Regions from separate parts of the Neobacillus sp. plas4 genome, predicted to be linked through region 4. Evidence: predicted binding sites of a transcription regulator. Region 4 holds the regulator's gene; each other region holds the start of a gene.

Region 1 (4,746 bases), 420 kb from region 4:
AACCAACGGTGCCTATGCATCCCATCATGATCAAACCTTCTTTTCAGCAGGTGCTTATATCCGAAATGCCCTTGTTCGCTATGAACTAGGAAAAATCATTGGGACAGACCCCTATCGTGTTGGATTAAAAATAAATCTTGGCTGGATTTACGCGGAAGGCTTGACTCATTTTGAAATCGATGAGCAAGATCGTTTGCTGCTAGCGGGTCATGATAACAAAGGAAAACTCGCAGTTGCCCTTGAAATCAGCCCTACCCCATTTGAGTAGAGGAAAGGAGGAGCCTTATATGGAAAAAGAACGTCATGTATTAGTCATCTTTCCACATCCAGATGATGAAGCTTTTGGAGTATCTGGAACCATCGCCACACATATTCAAAATGGTACGCCTGTTACCTATGCTTGTTTAACACTAGGCGAGATGGGGCGCAATATGGGGAATCCCCCTTTTACTAATCGAGAAAATCTCCCAAAAATTAGAAAAGAAGAGCTTAAAGCAGCTGCTGCGGCTTTAGGTATTCAGGATTTACGAATGCTTGGTTACCGTGATAAAACCGTTGAATTTGAGGATGATGAAAAACTGGCAGACGCTATGTTGTCACTCATTAATGATGTAAATCCATCGCTGATTATCACATTCTATCCTGGCTATTCTGTTCACCCTGACCACGATGCCACAGGCAGCGCGGTCGTTAGGGCAGTGGAGAAAATGCCTGCAGCCGCAAGGCCGAAATTGCACTGTGTTGCTTTTTCCAATAATTGTGTGGAGGAGCTTGGCGAGGCGGACATCGTCTATGATATTAGTGCCGTTGCCGACAAAAAGCTCGCTGCGATTCGTGCTCACCGTTCCCAGACGGAGCAAATGTTTGGCGACGTAACCGAAAAATTGAAAAACCAAGATCCACAAATGATGGTGTGGATTAATAATGAACGGTTTTGGACGTATAAATTTGATAAATAAATTTGCCTTTTTCATAAAGGGCCTTGATGAAGGACAAATCCCCTGCGGTTTCATCGAGTTTTGTCCTTCAGAGCCCCCTATAAATCAAACCCCTTCGCCAAAAACATAGACGAAGGGGTTTTTTAATAGGCTGTTTTCATCAGTGCACATAGTTTACACATATCCAGGATGATAATTTTCCTTGATTTCATTTCGATGATTTCTTCTTTTTTTAACTTCGAAAAGATGCGGCTTACGCTTTCGCGTGTCGTGCCTACTACTGTCGCAAACTCCTGTATAGTCAAAGGAATCTCAATGTTCCATCTCGTAGAGCTGGTATTAAATTTATTTCCTAACCGCTCCAGCGTCTTTATTGTCTTCGCATAGACATCTAATAAAGCCACGTCCCGTAAGGTTGAGGTCATTTCACGCAGCGAATCACTCATGTATTGGATCATTTGGACAGCAAGCTCAGGGTATTCATGAAGCCCCTTTTCTAGTTCTCCTTTATCTAAATAGAAAAGCTGGCCATCTTCGAGCATGGTGGCGGTTGCTGGATAGAGCTCAGAGGTTTTAGAAAAAAGACAAGCCTCCGCAAAAACATCCCCCTTTTGTTTCATACAAACAATGATTTCATTTCCACTTTCATCTTGCTTTGTCAGCTTGACCGCCCCGGAATGAATAAAAAATACCCCTTTGGCCGCTTCATCTTCACAAATCACTTGTATTCCTTTTTTAACATTTAACGTTTGAATCCGATTTGCTACAAGATGAATGGAGTTTGCGGATAGATCCTTAAAAATGACAATTTTCCGCAAAAAATCTTCCATTTTAAACTCCTTTACTCTACCTGACGTCTGTTCTTGTAAAGCATGTACAGGTCTCATTTTGCTCCTCCCTTCATTTAAATTGCTGTGATTGGACATATATGTATCTTTATTGTAGTTACTATTTTCACATCTCGAAGTGATTATCTTCACAAAACGTTCATTTTTTAAACCCTTGTCACTTCAAGCCCCTTCACAAAACGTTCAAAGTTGAGCAAAAAGATGTGCGGTACATCACATTTTAAAGCTTGAATTCTTATTAGGATGAAGTTGTTGAATAGACAGAAGGAGGGGGAAGTATGAATAAGGCGATTATCAGCTTTGTCGCTAGTATTATTATTGGTTTTGGTCTTGGTTACCTGGTGTTTGGTGTTGTCTTGGGAGATTCCGATAAACAGCCCCAGGTCGCGCAGACAGAAGCAACGGAAGAACCGGCCACAACGGATGACCAAAAGAAAGAACCAGAAACGGTTGCAGTCGATGAAGCCAATATCCTTAATAGTAAAGGCTGCCTAGGCTGTCACGCTGTTGATAAACTTGGATTAGAAGGCGGGGCAACGGGTCCAGACCTTTCAAAAGCTTTTACAGAGGTTGAAGGAAAACATGGAAAGTCACTTGATGAATTCTTAAAAGAACCAACATCTGCGGTTATGTCCTCTGTTATTGGCGGTAACCCATTAACAGATGATGAACGTACGCAAATATTGGATATGTTGAAGCAGGCATCTGAAAAATAATAAGGTGGTGTAATAAATGAAGAAATGGGTTCCAATTGCCTCTGGTTTACTAGCAGGCTTTGTAGCAGCAACGATTACATTTGCTGATTTTTCAAAGAGTACGAACACTCAAGTTGCCTCTAGCAGCAACAAAAGTGACGCTGAGAAGGTTTATGTTCCTTTCGGTGAAAAAGACGATTACTACTTATTCGCATCAGGCGGACACTCTGGTCAGATGTTTATCTATGGTGTTCCATCCATGCGGCATATTCGAACAGTACCGGTTTTCTCACCAGACTCTGCAACAGGATATGGATTTGACGAGCACACAAAAAAATTGATGGGTGACTATACGTGGGGAGACCTTCATCACCCGGCATTCTCCGAAACAAATGGTGATTATGACGGTAAGTATATGTTTGCAACGGACGTAGGAAACAGCCGTGCAGCCGCCATGGATTTAGAAACGTTCACGGTAAAAGACATCATTAATGTTCCGAACACAAGCGGCCCGCACTGTGCGGCGTTCGTTACGCAAAATACTGAGTACATGTTCCTGCCGACACGTTTTGCCGTTCCAATCGGCTCTGAATACAAGTCTTTAGACGATTACAGCGAGCAGTACCGCGGTGTCATGTCAGCCGTAACGTTTGATCAAGACAAGGACAAACTGAATATCGCTTACCAAGTGGCTCTGCCGCCATGGTCATACGACTTATCAGACGCTGGTAAGAAAGGCTCTGCGGATTGGGCAGTTATGACTACTTACAACACAGAAGAAGCAACAACGAATCTAGAAATTAACGCTTCACAAGCTGACCGTGACTATATTGTTCTTTTTAACTGGAAAGAGCTTGAGAAAATGGTCGCAGACGGGCAATACGATGAAGTAACTGGACAAAAAATGATTTTCCCTGAAAAGCATAAAGGTGGCATTTACCTTGTACCGGTTGCGAAATCACCGCACGGCGTAGACGTAACACCTGATGGAAAACATTTTATTGCTTCTGGTAAACTTGCACCTTCGATGACAGTATTCTCTTTTGAAAAAGCATTTGAAGCTGTTAAAAACCAAGATTTCTCTGGCGAACGTAACGGTATTCCAATCTTAAAATATGAATCTGTTATGGAAAAAGAAGTAAACCCTGAAAACGCGTTAGGACCGCTTCACACTCAATTTGATGATAAAGGCATGGCTTACACAACCATGTTCATTTCTTCAGAAATCGTAAAATGGGACCCAAAAACAGGTGAAACATTAGATCGTGTACCTGTTCAATATTCACCAGGACATTCTGTAGCCGCTGAAGGTGATACAGTTTCACCTGATGGAAAATGGCTGATTGCCTTGAACAAAATTGCAAAAGACAGCTATTTATCAGTTGGACCATCACATCCTGAGTCTATGCAATTGATTGATATTAGCGGCAAAATGAAGGTGATTCAATCTTCACCAGTTAACCCAGAGCCGCACTACGCTCAAATTATTAAAGCCGATAAGATTAAAACGATTGAAGTATACCCGAAGGATGAAAGTAATAAGCTTGCAACTTATAAGCAGGATCAGGCGAGAATTGAACGTAATGGAAACGAAATTCATGTCTATGGCATCGCCATGCGTTCGAAATTTATCTTTGACGCGAAAGCAAAACGTCCTGATGTGATTGAAGTCAATCAAGGAGATAAGGTCTTTATCCACTTAACGAATACGGATTTTGATGAGGATATTACCCATGGATTTGCCATCAACAGCTATAACCTGAACATCGAAGTTCAGCCTGGCCAAACAAACACAATAGAATTTACTGCGGATAAAGCAGGTACATTCCCGCTTTATTGTACTAACTTCTGTTCTGCATTACACCAAGAAATGACCGGCTACTTCCTTGTAAAGCCTAAGAATTAATCCGAAAAGCTGCAGCACCTTGGTGCTGCAGCTAGACAAAAACGTTGATGGGTATCAATTGATTCAATTGGTACCCTTCTCCGTTTAGAAAGGACTTGTTTTACATGAAAGGCAAAAAATTATCGCTACTTTCTTCCTTACTGATTGCGCTGGCAGCGGTCTTAATTGTTGCTTCTGTTTTTTTTCCTTATTGGAAAATGGTCTTCTATGCTCCTCAATACCCGGAAGGTTTAAATATTATTGTTTTTCCAAACAAGCTTGAAGGTGAAATTGATATTGTAAACGGATTGAATCACTATATTGGCATGGAAAACTTCAGTGAAGAGAATTTCCCTGAATTGAACTATCTTATCTATATT
Region 2 (4,746 bases), 410 kb from region 4:
TAACATGCGGAGCAGTTCCATCCACAATCCCTACTTTTAAAGCGCGAATGATTACTCCATCAATCGAGTTGTTATCTGACGAGCAATGTAAGAACTCGATATCATATCCTTTTTCGACCCATTCATTACCAATCCTTTTCATCAGCGAGGATTTGCCTGTACCGGGACCACCTTTTAGAATATAAACCCGTTCAAGTCCTTGGAGGTTTGAATCATATAGGCTATGGAATCCCCTAGCTGTATTACCGCCCGCAAAATAATTTAGTATCTTTCCTGCCACTCTACCCACTCTCCTTTTCGTGACAAAAGCAAAGTTCATTTGTCCAGCTTGCAGCGCCTAGAGGGAAAAAATGAACTGCCTTTTTTCCTAGGGAAAAAATGAACTGCCTTTTTTCCTAGGGGAAAAATGAACTGCCTTTTTCCCTGTTCAATGCACTTCCGCTTTTCATTTCACTCTATCTTATGCATTCTGAGTTTATAGGTGAATGCCTATTACTTTATTTTCTAATATCAGCACTTTCTGCCTTTGTCAGATTCGCTAACCATTTGGGCTCGATTACAATTTGAACACCTATTTTCCCAGCACTGACAACCATATGCTCGAGTTCCAGACAGCTTTTATCTAAAAACGTCTTATATTCCTTCTTCATCCCAATCGGTGAGCAGCCGCCGCGGATGTAGCCTGTCCATTTCAAAATATCCTTAACAGGAATCATCTCCACGTTCTTTTCACCAGCTGCCTTTGCAGCCTTCTTTAGGTCTAATTCCGCCTCTACTGGTATCACATAAACATAGATACTTTTACTGGTTCCTTGCGCGACAAGCGTCTTATAGACTTCACGGGGATCTCTGCCAATCTTTGCGGCAACAGAAACACCATCTATTTTCCCATCTTGATTATCGTATGTAAGCACCTCATAGGCTATCTTTTTTGCGTCAAGTATCCGGATGGCATTTGTCTTCACCTTGGCCATAATCCTCATCCTTTATTATTTTTACAATAATTATATCAATTTTTTTGTACGAAAAAACCGGGCTGAACCATTTGGTTCAAACCCGCGTATTAAAATTCACGAGCATCTAAATGAGCGAATTCTCCTTAAGTCTGTTCCATAATATACCCAGCGGAAATTTCTCCAGCGATATCCAGCCACTGAGTCTCTTCCAACATACGTTGGGTAGAACCAGAAACTGCTGCCACTATTTAGCCAAACATAGGTAAAGCGGTAAAGGCAGCCTCTAATCGCTCCTGGATCAACAGCGAATGCAGAGGCTTGTTCTTGCGGCGTGTACGAAGGTGGTGGTGTAGAGGGTGCCCCGCCTTGCTGCTGGCCACCGCCAAACGGCGCCGTCCCTTGTTGTTCCCCGCCAAATGGCGGCATTCCTTGCTGCCCCCCGCCAAATGGCGGCATCCCTTGCTGCCCTCCGCCAAACGGCGGCATTCCTTGCTGCCCTCCGCCAAACGGCGGCATCCCTTGCTGCCCTCCGCCAAACGGCGGCATTCCTTGCTGCCCTCCGCCAAACGGCGGCATCCCTTGCTGCCCTCCGCCAAACGGCGGCATCCCTTGCTGCCCTCCGCCAAACGGCGGCATTCCTTGCTGCCCCCCGCCAAACGGCGGCATTCCTTGCTGCCCTCCGCCAAACGGCGGCATCCCTTGCTGCCCTCCGCCAAATCGAGGCAGCTGACTCTGTTCTTGAATCGATGACATTCCGTAATATTCGGGATAACCATATTCATTCACGGACATATTCCTCCTTTAATCTATTTCCCTATACTTTATGCTGGAAATATCATTGGGTTAAAGTAAGGGTGCCATTACGAATTCCACGGAATCTCCACATTGTTGTCACCCGTTTGTCACTCTATCAAACCATCATTATAGTAAAATAAAAGTAGTTAGAAAATACTTACAGAAGTGTATACGATAAACATTTATCCCGTTTATCGCTCTGCTCAGACACAATTAAATCCAAGAATATATGTGAAAACATTCACAATAACTACTATAAATTTTAGAAAAATGAAAAGGGTGGCTTATATGAAATATGATTTAGTCCTTTTACACGCGCCGAGTGTTTATGACTTTAGAAAAAATCCCCTGCTGGCAGGCCCCATTAGCGATGTTGTACCTTCTTCACCAGTATTTGAAATGTATCCAATCGGCTTAACCAGTATTGCTGACTATTTAGAACGATTTGGACTGCGGGTAAAAATTATCAACATTGCAAACAGGATGTTGATGAGTGAAAAATTTGATGTCGAAAAGAAGCTTAAGAAAATCAAAGCTCGTATGTTTGGAATCGACCTGCACTGGCTGCCACATGCTCATGGCAGTATTGAACTAGCAAAAATCGTAAAAAAGCTCCACCCAGATACACCGGTTTTATTTGGAGGTTTATCCGCTACCTATTATCATAAAGAGTTAATTGAATATCCATTTATTGATTTCGTTTTACGTGGTGACTCAACTGAGAAGTTAACACTACTGTTAATGAATAAATTAGAGCTCGGAAATACTCACTATGCTGACATTCCTAACTTAACCTGGAAAAAAGGAACTGAAATTGGCTATAATCCTCTCACCTATGTACCAAAGGATTTAGATGATATTGATGTACCGGGCTATCGCTATACCATCCGCTCTGTGTTTAAATATCGAAATTTCCTAGACCCGCTGCCATACAATGGCTGGCTGCAATATCCGAATACAGCGCTGCTTACAGCAAGAGGCTGTTCGCAAAACTGTCTCATCTGCGGCGGCTCAAAAGATGCCTACGATCAAAACTGCGGCAGAAGTTCACTTGCGTTACGATCACCTGAAAAGCTAATCGAAGACATCCAATTTATTTCCCGTTTCAGCCGCGCACCCATCTTTATCCTCCATGACCTTCGCCAGGGAGGCCGGGAGTATGTAAAGGAGTTTTTCAGCCGTCTTAAAGAACTTAATCTTAAAAATGAAATCGTCTTTGAATTATTCCAATATGCAGGGGAAGAATTCTTCAAGATGATGAATGAAAGCTGTCCAAAATACAGTATTGAAATTACCCTTGAAACCCATGATGAAAAAATCAGACGCTATAACGGGAAGTTTAATTGTACAAATCCTAAAGTAATCGAAACACTTACTTTCGCTTTAAAGCATGGTGCAAAGAAAATCGATTTATTCTTCATGACAGGTATTCCCAGCCAGACATACCAAAGCGCGCTAGAAAACATTGATTTCTGTGAAGAAATCCATCTTGCCTGCAATCAGGACCCTAGACTTTTCTACTTTGTAGCGCCGCTCGCACCATTCCTTGATCCTGCAAGCCCTGCGTTTGAAAATCCTGAACTGCACGGCTTTAAGAAGTTCTGTCATACGCTTGAGGACCACCGCAAGGCGATCACCCAGCCATCGTGGAAGCATATGCTCAGCTATGAGACGACACAAATGACCCGTGATGATATTGTAAAATCAACGTATGATTCTGCTCAAAAGTTAAACGAATTTAAATTAAAGTACGGTCTGATAGATCAAGCTGGCTACGAAGAAATTGAGGGGAAAATCGCAAAATCGCAAAACTACATTGAGAAAATTGATTATGTTCTATCTCTACCAGAAGCTGAGCAGCAAGTGGAATTATCAAAACTCCAAAAAGAAATAGAAGAATTAAATAAATACAGTATTTGCGGAAAGAACGAATTAAAGTGGGAAGTACAAAAGAATTATGCAAACTTCTTCTCGCTGGCATTAGTTGGTTTAGAACAACTGTATGAAGAGTATGTACGAAAGGTCAAACATGCACTTCAGCCAAAACTTCGTCATCAATTTAAATTAGAAACACAACGAGAGAAAGCAAAAATATAACATAGAAGACGTGTGAGGTCGGCCTCACACGTCTTTTTACCGCTATTAATGTCCGCCAAGGTACGCCATTCTTATCTGATCGCTTTGATTTAACTCGCTGGAAGAACCGGATAGGACGATTTTTCCTGTTTCAATCACATAGGCACGGTCCGCAATCGATAACGCCATGTTTGCGTTTTGTTCTACCAGCAGAATCGTCGTGCCTGTCTGATTGATTTCTTCAATAATCCTAAAAATTGTTTTTACTAAAAGGGGAGCAAGGCCCATAGAAGGCTCATCCAATAGCAAGAGCTTCGGCCGTGCCATTAACGCGCGCCCCATGGCAAGCATTTGCTGCTCTCCGCCTGACAACGTACCAGACAGCTGCTTACGCCGCTCTAACAGCCTTGGGAACAGGTTATAGACCTTTTCGAAGTCCTCCTTAATTCCCTGTTTATCTTTACGTAAATAAGCCCCTAACTCAAGGTTCTCTTCTACAGACATATTGGCAAACACACGGCGCCCCTCAGGGACATGGGAAAGACCTTGTTTTACAATCGCTTGAGCTACCTTGCCTGAAATTGACTGTCCTTCAAACAAGATAGAACCATTTTTAGGCTTAAGTAATCCAGAAATCGTTTTTAATAATGTACTTTTCCCGGCACCATTTGCTCCAATCAAGGTAACAATTTCCCCTTCATTGATTTCAAGAGAAACACCTTTTAGGGCATGAATATTACCATAGTAGACATTGATATCTTCGATTTTCAGCATTACGAAACCTCCTCCCCAAGATACGCCTCGATGACTTTTGGATTATTTCTGATTTGCTCGGGAGTCCCATCCGCTATCAGCTGACCGTGGTCAAGTACATAAATTCGCTCACATACACCCATTACGAGTAGCATATCATGCTCAA
Region 3 (4,746 bases), 180 kb from region 4:
TGGAAGGTCAGAATATTTTGCTACTAGAGTCTTCGCATTTGTTAAAATCATTTATGATCACTCTCCAGCCTTAACAGTGTGTACTGCATAATATTTATCTTTTATTTCATCACTTTCAATTGCTTCATTCCAAGGTTCGATGTACTTCGCTAAGGTTTGATCCATACGCGCATTTAATGCTTTTCTAGTTTCTTCATTTGCCAAGACCTCTTTGACATGCTCTAGGCCAACGCGTTCAACCCATTTTGAAGTCCGCTCTAGGTAATTAGCTGTTTCGCGGTAATATTGGAGGTAGGCACCGGTCATTTCCATAACCTCAGCTTCTGTTTTCACGGTTGCCAAAAGGTCACCTGCGCGGAGGTCGACACCGCCGTTACCTGCTACGTAAATTTCCCAGCCGCCATCAATTCCAACAAAGCCAATATCCTTAATTCCAGCTTCTGAACAGTTTCTAGGGCAGGCTGACACACCCATTTTTACTTTATGCGGTGTATCAAGACGTTCAAATTTCTTCTCCAGCTCAATGCCTAGTGACATAGAATCCTGCGTACCGTAGCGGCAGAATTGTGCACCAACACAAGTTTTTACCGTCCGGAGTGTTTTTCCGTAAGCATAGCCTGATGGCATATCAAGCTCTTCCCACATACTAGGAAGGTCTTCTTTTTTAACCCCGAACAAACCAATCCTTTGACCGCCTGTTAATTTTACAAGTGGAACTTCATACTTTTCTGCTACTTCAGCAATTTTTTTCAAATCAGCAGCCGTCGTAACACCGCCATACATTCTTGGCACAACAGAGTATGTTCCATCCTTTTGGATATTTGCATGCATTTTCTCATTTACTAGGCGGGAATCACGGTCATCTTTGTATGCGTCCATATGAACCATACCTAGGTAGTAGTTAATCGCAGGACGGCATTTCGTGCAGCCTTCCTCGTTATTCCACTCGAGGACGTTCATCACTTCTTTCACACTTGTTAAGCCCTTTTCTTTAATTTCCGCAATCAACTCTTCACGGCTAATGGTTGTACAGCCGCAAATGCTTGTTTTTTGTGCCGCTGAGGCATCAAATTGATCACCTAGTGTATAGGCTAAAATATCATTCACCATCGGTTTGCATCGTCCGCAAGATCTGCCGGCATTGGTACAATGGCTAACTTGGTCAAGTGTTGTTAAACCTTGGGCTTTAATTGCCTCCACGATGGCACCTTTCGTCACACCATTACAACCGCATACCAATTCATCATTTGGCATTGAGGCGATATCGCCGCTGCTGCCTTCAGCTGAACATTGTGATTCAAAAATAGAAATCCCTGTAATGTCTTCCTTTTTTGAAAGCAATCGAAACAGTCTTGTACTATCTTTGGTGTCGCCATAAAGAACAATCCCAACAATTATGTTATTGCGAACTAAAACCCTCTTATAAATACCTTCATATTCGTTATATACCATGATTGATTTTGTGGTGCCATCCTCAAAAATCTCACCTGCAGAGTAAAGGTCTACACCAGCGACTTTCAGCTGCGTTCCCGTTACAGAGCCTTTATATGGAGTTGTTTCAATCCCACAAATTTTTTCAGCAAGGACTTTTCCTTGCTCATATAATGGTGCAACCAGCCCATAAACAATTTCTCTATGCTCGGCACACTCACCAACCGCATAGACATTCGGTACATTCGTTTCCATATAGTCATTCACGACAATTCCACGGTTTACATAAATTCCGCTTTCCTTCGCCACAATCGTATTTGACTTAATTCCGATTGCCATAACTACAAGATCTGCTCTAGCAAAAGTTCCATCTTTGAATCGAAGACCAGCAACACGCTCATCACCAATGATTTCAACCGTTTCTTTTTCCATTAGAAAGTTCATACCTTGGGATTCGAGCTCTGCTTTTAGCAGGCTTGAAGCGATTGGGTCGAGCTGTCTTTCCATTAGGCTTGGCATAAGATGTACGACATCAACCTTCATCCCTAGGTTCAGTAATCCTCTTGCAGCTTCAAGTCCAAGAAGACCGCCGCCAATTACGATTGCCTTTTTATATTCTCGCGCCGAATTGATCATCATTTCACAATCTTTTATATCCCGAAACCCGGTTACTCCCAATTTGTCTGCCCCCGGTATTGGCAGAATAAAAGAATTCGAGCCTGTTGCGATAATTAACTCATCATATTCTACCTCACGACCCCGATCGGAAACGACCCTCTTTGCTTCTACATCGATCTTGGTTACAGCTTCACCTGTGAATAATTGAATATTATTTTCTTTATACCAGTCTACTGGATTCATAATGATTTCTTCAAAGCTCGCCTCTCCTTGAAGAATATTTGATAATTTTATACGGTTGTAGTTAGGATGCGGCTCTTGTCCAAAAATAGTAATTTCAAAATGATTTGGTGCTAGTTTAAGAATTTCCTCAATGGTTCTAACTCCCGCCATTCCGTTCCCGATCATAACTAGTTTTTTCATGTTTGATCGCTCCTTCTATGATTTATCTATGAATTTACGTTAATAATGTTTTTCTCTATACTTACATAGTAATCCTCATGGAGCTGAAATATTGTGAAGTTCGTCACAATTCTATGGTTACTTGTGAACCGTTTCACATAATTGTCAAAAATGATTCTAAGTATGGAAGTTGGTTGTTGAAAAGGGGGTTTGGACAATTTTTCACTAGTTTTGGATATTTTTTATTGGGTTTTGGACATTTTCCCGCTAGTCTTGGACAATTTTCAATGGGTTTTGGATTATCAGACAATTTTTACCAAAAACCCCCTGAGTTTTCCATACAAAAAAACCCCTCCTCAGACGAGAAGGGGTCATCACATTAATACATTTCAGAAGTAGTTTTTGCCTGCATGTGCAGCAATAAGTAGTCTGGTCCTCCAGCTTTGGAGTCTGTTCCAGACATATTGAAGCCTCCGAATGGCTGATACCCAACAATCGCACCGGTACATGAACGGTTGAAGTATAGGTTACCAACATGGAAGTCTTCTCGCGCTTGCTCTTGGTGTGCACGATTTCTTGTAATAACTGCACCAGTTAGGCCGTACTCTGTGTTGTTTGCTATTTCAATCGCTTCCGTGAAATTCTTTGCCTTAGTGAAACCAACCACTGGACCAAAGATTTCTTCCTGCATGATACGAGCATCTGGAGCAAGGTCAGCAATAACGGTTGGTTGAATGAAGTAACCTTTTGAATTGTCTCCTTCACCGCCAGCCATCAACCTGCCTTCCTGCTTGCCGATTTCAACATACTCCATAATTTTTTTGAACGCATTATGATCATTAACTGGGCCCATGAACGTTCCTTGCTCCGTTGGGTCACCTACTGTTAGTTCTTTAGTTAATTCAACCACACGGTTCAATACAGTGTCATACACATCCTCAACAATGACTGCACGAGAGCATGCTGAACATTTTTGACCAGAGAAGCCAAATGCACCTGCAACAATAGACTGTGCAGCAAGCTCAAGATCACCTTCTGAGTCAACCACGATGGTATCTTTACCTCCCATTTCAGCAATCAAACGCTTCATCCAGATTTGCCCTGGATTTACTTTTGAAGAACGTTCGAATATACGAAGTCCGACATCACGTGAACCTGTGAAGCTGATAAAACGTGTATCTTTGTGATCAACTAAATAATCGCCAACCTCTGAACCGCTGCCTGGAACGAAGTTTAATACACCTTTAGGAAGACCTGCTTCTTCCATTACTTCCACAAATTTAGCCGCAATGACTGGTGTAGTTGAGGCTGGTTTTAATAGAACCGTATTCCCTGTCACGATAGCTGCAACTGTTGTTCCCGCCATAATAGCAAAAGGGAAATTCCAAGGAGAAATAATAATGCCCACTCCTAAAGGAATATAGTCGTATCGATTGTATTCGTTTGGACGGCTATTTACTGGTACGCCATTTTTAAGCGCTAACATTTGCCGGCCATAATATTCTAAGAAGTCAATTCCTTCAGCTGTGTCTGCGTCTGCCTCTTTCCAAGGCTTGCCCGCTTCCTTTGTCATAAGAGCAGAAAACTCATGTTTACGACGACGGATGATTGCTGCTGCTTTAAATAATACATCCGCTCGAACTTCAGGCTTTACTTTTCTCCAAGTTTTAAACGTTTCAACCGCAGCCTGCATTGCCTTTTCTGCAAGGTCACGTCTTGCTTTTGAAACAGTACCAATTACTTCTTCTTTATTGGATGGATTATAGGAAACAATTTTATCTTCTGTTGAGATTTTTTCGCCGCCGATTACTAAAGGATAATCTTTTCCTAAATAGCTCTCAACTGTTTTTAAAGCGTTTAAATATGATTGGCGGTTTTCCTCAATTGTAAAATCTGTGAATGGTTCATGCTTATAAGGTTGTACCATGTCATAAAACCTCCTATATACTATAAACTCAACATCCTTATTCATTTTATCATGTTTCTTTTAACCGTATCAATTGATAACCGAAAGCAAAAAAACCTAGCATCAGCTAGGTTTAATAAATATGCACAAACGGTTCAGCTTCATTTGCCTTGCGGACAATTAATGCTTCAGGTCCGTCAACAGAAGTAACACTTACCGAAACAGAAATATAATTAGGAAAATGCTCTAAGACAAGACCTGTTACATATTGAGTAAAGCCAATCGCCTCAGATTTTCCATAAAATTGGATTGGAATGGAGATATCCAAATCAGTAAATTGATCTCCTATATAGAAAGCACGGCCGATGACTCCATTAAAGTTTGGAAAA
Region 4 (4,746 bases):
GATTCAAAGGTTTCATATTCGACGTCTCCGTTTACAGATATACTGCCTTTTATATTCGCTTCTTCTCCCGTTAAATCCTCGCCCACTTCCAGCATCCCAAGGATTTTAATTCTTTTTAAACCAGCTCGGCCGCCAACCTCCATTGATCCCATAATCAGCGTTTCATCGGACTGTAAATCCCCTTTTACCTCTGCCTCGCCGTACACTTTGATCGACCCTGTTTTAACACTTTCTAATGCCTCACTTGTTCCATACACATGAATAACGGAGCATTCGATATCATTCACAATCGTGCCTTCTCCTCGAATGCTGATTTTGTCATATTGACCGCCAGGATAACTGCCAGACCCTTTAATCGTTAAATTTTGCATTTTTGCCATTTCTCTTCCCCCCTTAAGCCTTTCGGACTTCTTTGACCACTGCTTTTTCATCCATCGAAAATTCTCCCGAATATTCTACAACACCAATAAGGCAATTCGGACCTATCGTAACGTTGTTTCCTCGGACAACAGCAGCCTTCGTATTTTCGATTTCAATCCTATCGCCTTCAATTAATTCTGTTTCTAGTTGGGTTGGAATGAACGCTTTTAATAAACAAAAAAATGGCGATTTTTGTCTAATAAGAATCGTTTGACCGCCAATCTCTTTTGCTCTGCACTCAGCAAAAATCGTGATGTCGATCAGATCAGCATTTAACAAACCGCCTATTGTAAATTGTGATTCTGCCTTAAAGGTTTCCGCTTCACAATCTTCTCCCACCGTCATTCTACCTTTTATTTTTATCTCATCACATTTGATTTTTCCGCCAACAGAAGCTTTCCCTGATACCTTTAAATTTTTTACAGCCACATGATTTTTAACCTTTGCAGTGCCATCAATCGAAAGGAATTCTCCTTCTATTGATCCGTTTATTTTCCCATTCCCGCTAATCTTTGCTGTAGCGGCTGCCACATTCCCATTTACTGTCCCTAATCCACTGCATTCAAACTGGGTACATTCTACATCAGTATTAATCGTTCCTTTACCATTTAAGGTAACACGTTCAAATTGTCCCCCATTAGATGACCCAAGCCCATTGATGATGAGGTCTCCTCGTTTTTTCGTTTCCATCGTTCATTCCCCTTTATACGAATCTCGCTTTGATTTCTTCCATACATGCATTTATTGAAATATGTGAAACCAGTTTCGTTCCTGAATCAAAATGGTATCCTTCCGTATTCATTAGCAATAGGCATTGTGTAACCCCTAATTTTCTCGTCATCACCAAGTCCGTTCTTTTTTGCTTGATTTGATCCCTGTTTTCAATCAATACCTGCAAGAGCATTTTCCCTTCATCCAAATTAATTTCTCCTGACTGCAGCAGCTTTTCTAAAATAAATACTTCCAGGATCCTTGAAAAATGAAACGAAAGATTTCCCTTTTCATTTTCCAGATAGAAATCCATTACTGGACGAGAAACAATGTTACGTCTCACTAATTCATCTGCTTCAAGTTTTATATCGCTTACATTTGGGGAAAACATATCTGCCAATTCATCTAAGGATAGATTTTCTTTCATCGTTTGAATTTTATCAATTCTCTCTAAAATCTTTTGTTTAGGAAAAAAGGTCTCCTGTCCGGTAAACGTTGATTTGCGAATAAACCAATCTTCTGGTATTAAGTCTTTTCTTTTCCATCTATATAATTGTCCATAAGAGATTCCGGTCAAGTCTAATAAATCTTTTTTTGAAATTAACTCCTCATTCATCTTTATAACCCCTTTCCAAATACAGTGTAACATAACACTGTTACGCTAGTAAAGTTCACACTCTCTATTTCTTATCGACAAAAAAAGACCTTTTCGGCTGCTGAAAAGGTCTTTACTCTTATTCTTCTGTATCATCAGTTGGATAGTGCTTTAGGAAATAGATTAGAGATTGCAGTTCAACTGCTAAGTCTATATGGTGCACGCGAATAGATGGAGGTACATTTAATCTTGCAGGTGTAAAATTTAATATCGCCTTTATATTTGAATTTACCAGGCGGTCGGTAATCATCTGCGCCACAGGTGCTGGCACTGTTAGAATGGCTACATGAATATCATCATTCTTTAAGTACTCTTCTAAATCATCCATCGGATAGATGGGAACATCCCGGATAGTTGTTCCCATCTTGTTTGGATCGACATCAAAGGCACATTCAATTCTTGTATTATTATTTTTTAAAAAGTTATAATTTAAAAATGCTGTACCGAGATTACCAACACCTATTAGAGCTACTTTTGTTAATTCATCTTGGTCCAGCGTTTTCCGGAAAAATGTTAATAAATAATTGACATTATAGCCATATCCCTTTTTCCCTAAGGCACCAAAGTAGGAAAAGTCTCTGCGAATGGTTGCCGAATCTACCTTTACTGCCTCACTTAGTTCTGCTGACGATACCCTCTGTTTACCGGAGGAATGTAGATTCTTTAAGAATCGATAATATAAGGGCAGCCGCTTTGCTGTCGCTTGTGGTATTTTCATTGTTTCATTACTCATATTCTCCCACCCCCTATAGTTAATAATTGTTACCTTACTGATTCCGTTCTATGGAAATCTCCGTTTTTCCCTCCGGTTTTTTCAACCAAATAGGTCTTTCCAATTACCATACCTTTATCCACTGCCTTACACATATCATAAACGGTTAAAGCACATGTGGAAGCAGCTGTTAACGCTTCCATTTCCACACCTGTATTTCCTTTTGTTTTGACAGAAGCTGCAATATTTAATGTAAAAGCCATATCATGTTCCTTTTTCCATGAGAAAGATATATTTACCCCCGTCAAAGGAATAGGATGGCACATCGGGATGATATCCCACGTCTTTTTTGCTGCCATTACCGCAGCAACTTGAGCTACTGCAAGAACATCGCCTTTTTTCATTTCATTATTGGTTATTTTTTCGTAAATTTCTTTACTAACAGTAATGCTGGAATGAGCAAGTGCCGTACGAGTGGTTTCTGGCTTATCGCTAATATCCACCATCTTCGCTCTTCCTTCTTCGTTAAAATGAGTAAATTCAGACATAAACAGTATCCTCCCACCAAAAATCATACTATATTTTTCACAATTTGTCTGTGAAACTTTGAACTCATGATAAAAAATTACATGATTTTATGTTTGATTATCCCCTTACTTTCCCCAACAACAAGGCAGTTTATTGCCGACAATCCCCGAATGAGGTACACTTATTAGAGTAATTGAGGTGAAAACAATGATATTATTACAGGTTAATCAATTAGCAAAATACTATGGTGCAGACCTTATTTTATCGAATATAAAACTAGAATTACAAACCCGTGATCGTGTGGCACTTGTGGGACGAAACGGTGCTGGTAAATCGACATTATTGAAAATCATTGCCGGGCATTTATCCCATGATGGCGGGGAGATTATTAAGCCAAAGGGTGTAAGTATTGGTTATTTAGCTCAGAATACCGGTTTAGAATCACATTTATCAATTTGGGATGAAATGCTGTCCGTATTTGAATCATTAAGACGTATGGAAGCCGCCATCAGGCAACTAGAGGTGCAGATGTCAGACCCTGCTGCTATCGAGAATACAAGCAGCTATGAGCGCATTCTAAAAGAATATGACGAGCTGCAAGTGAAATTCAAGGAACAAGGCGGCTATCAATATGAAGCAGATATTCGCTCCATCTTACATGGATTAAATTTTCACGATAGCTCATTAATGATTTCCAGCCTAAGCGGCGGGCAAAAGACGCGTTTAGCGTTAGGAAAACTGCTTTTATCAAAGCCTGATATTTTAATCCTGGATGAACCGACAAACCACCTTGATATTGATACGCTTACTTGGCTGGAACAATATCTTCAAGGGTATGACGGAGCCATCTTAATCGTTTCACATGACCGTTATTTCTTAGACAAAGTAGTAACGCAGGTTTATGAAATTTCGCGTAAACAAATTCAAAAATTTATCGGGAACTATAGTGCGTATCTCGATCAAAAAGCAGCCAGTTACGAACGTGATTTGAAGTTATACGAGAAACAGCAACAAGAGGTAGCCAACCTTCAAGATTTTATCCAGCGCAATCTAGCCCGTGCCTCCACGACGAAACGAGCACAAAGCCGGCGCAAAAAGCTTGAGAAAATGGATCTGATGGATCGCCCATTAGGGGATGAGAAATCTGCAACCTTCTCTTTTGAAATTGAGAAACAGACCGGAAATGATGTTCTAACAGTGGATTCCCTTGCGGTTGGTTATGATGGACAAAAGGTATCTGAGAATATTTCCATGCGGGCTTACCGTGGTGAAAGTATTGCTTTAGTAGGTCCAAACGGAGTTGGGAAGTCTACTCTTCTAAAAACCATTATCAAAAAACTCCCTGCTCTTTCCGGGAAGGTTCTATATGGTGCAAATTTAGCCATTGGCTACTATGACCAGGAGCAAGCTGAATTGACCTCAAATAAGCGCGTTCTCAACGAGCTTTGGGATGAATGGGCGTTAATTAGTGAAAAGGAAATACGTACTGTCTTAGGCAACTTCCTCTTTTCGGGTGATGATGTATTAAAAATTGTCTCCACCCTGAGCGGTGGTGAAAAAGCAAGGCTAGCCCTCGCCAAACTAATGCTTGAGAAAGCAAATGTCCTGATATTGGACGAGCCAACCAACCATTTGGACCTAGACAGTAAGGAAGTTCTTGAAAATGCCTTAGTCGACTACCCCGGAACGATTATTTTTGTATCACATGATCGTTACTTCA

Evidence for each region. The regulator Rex, encoded in region 4, represses fermentation and respiration genes when NADH is low (regulators of the CRP and FNR family bind a similar motif). The targets are predictions, from matches to a motif close to TTGTGAAATATTTCACAA.
Region 1: AC2TFD_RS29800 (cytochrome C) is a predicted target of Rex. The motif match lies at 1,903-1,920, and genes of this name have one in related genera.
Region 2: AC2TFD_RS29880 (TIGR04190 family B12-binding domain/radical SAM domain protein) is a predicted target of Rex. The motif match lies at 1,981-1,998, and genes of this name have one in related genera.
Region 3: nirB (nitrite reductase large subunit NirB) is a predicted target of Rex. The motif match lies at 2,594-2,611, and genes of this name have one in related genera.

The regions. Positions count from the first base shown of each region.
Region 1 is NZ_CM170152.1:5,986,177-5,990,922, forward strand. Features, by position in the region: gene AC2TFD_RS29785 (YojF family protein) at 1-268, shown strand, start outside; gene bshB2 (bacillithiol biosynthesis deacetylase BshB2) at 288-959, shown strand; gene AC2TFD_RS29795 (Crp/Fnr family transcriptional regulator) at 1,082-1,825, opposite strand; gene AC2TFD_RS29800 (cytochrome C) at 2,065-2,502, shown strand; gene nosZ (Sec-dependent nitrous-oxide reductase) at 2,519-4,387, shown strand; gene AC2TFD_RS29810 (hypothetical protein) at 4,492-4,746, shown strand, end outside.
Region 2 is NZ_CM170152.1:6,001,205-6,005,950, forward strand. Features, by position in the region: gene AC2TFD_RS29865 (PRK06851 family protein) at 1-280, opposite strand, end outside; gene ybaK (Cys-tRNA(Pro) deacylase) at 498-974, opposite strand; gene AC2TFD_RS29875 (proline-rich domain-containing protein) at 1,071-1,742, opposite strand; gene AC2TFD_RS29880 (TIGR04190 family B12-binding domain/radical SAM domain protein) at 2,040-3,848, shown strand; gene AC2TFD_RS29885 (ABC transporter ATP-binding protein) at 3,894-4,601, opposite strand; gene AC2TFD_RS29890 (ABC transporter ATP-binding protein) at 4,601-4,746, opposite strand, start outside.
Region 3 is NZ_CM170152.1:469,097-473,842, reverse strand. Features, by position in the region: gene nirD (nitrite reductase small subunit NirD) at 1-51, opposite strand, end outside; gene nirB (nitrite reductase large subunit NirB) at 58-2,472, opposite strand; gene pruA (L-glutamate gamma-semialdehyde dehydrogenase) at 2,831-4,378, opposite strand; gene AC2TFD_RS02290 (CamS family sex pheromone protein) at 4,491-4,746, opposite strand, start outside.
Region 4 is NZ_CM170152.1:287,797-292,542, reverse strand. Features, by position in the region: gene AC2TFD_RS01560 (cytoplasmic protein) at 1-380, opposite strand, end outside; gene AC2TFD_RS01555 (bactofilin family protein) at 394-1,110, opposite strand; gene AC2TFD_RS01550 (YhbD family protein) at 1,124-1,747, opposite strand; gene AC2TFD_RS01545 (redox-sensing transcriptional repressor Rex) at 1,866-2,519, opposite strand; gene moaC (cyclic pyranopterin monophosphate synthase MoaC) at 2,549-3,046, opposite strand; gene AC2TFD_RS01535 (ABC-F family ATP-binding cassette domain-containing protein) at 3,234-4,746, shown strand, end outside.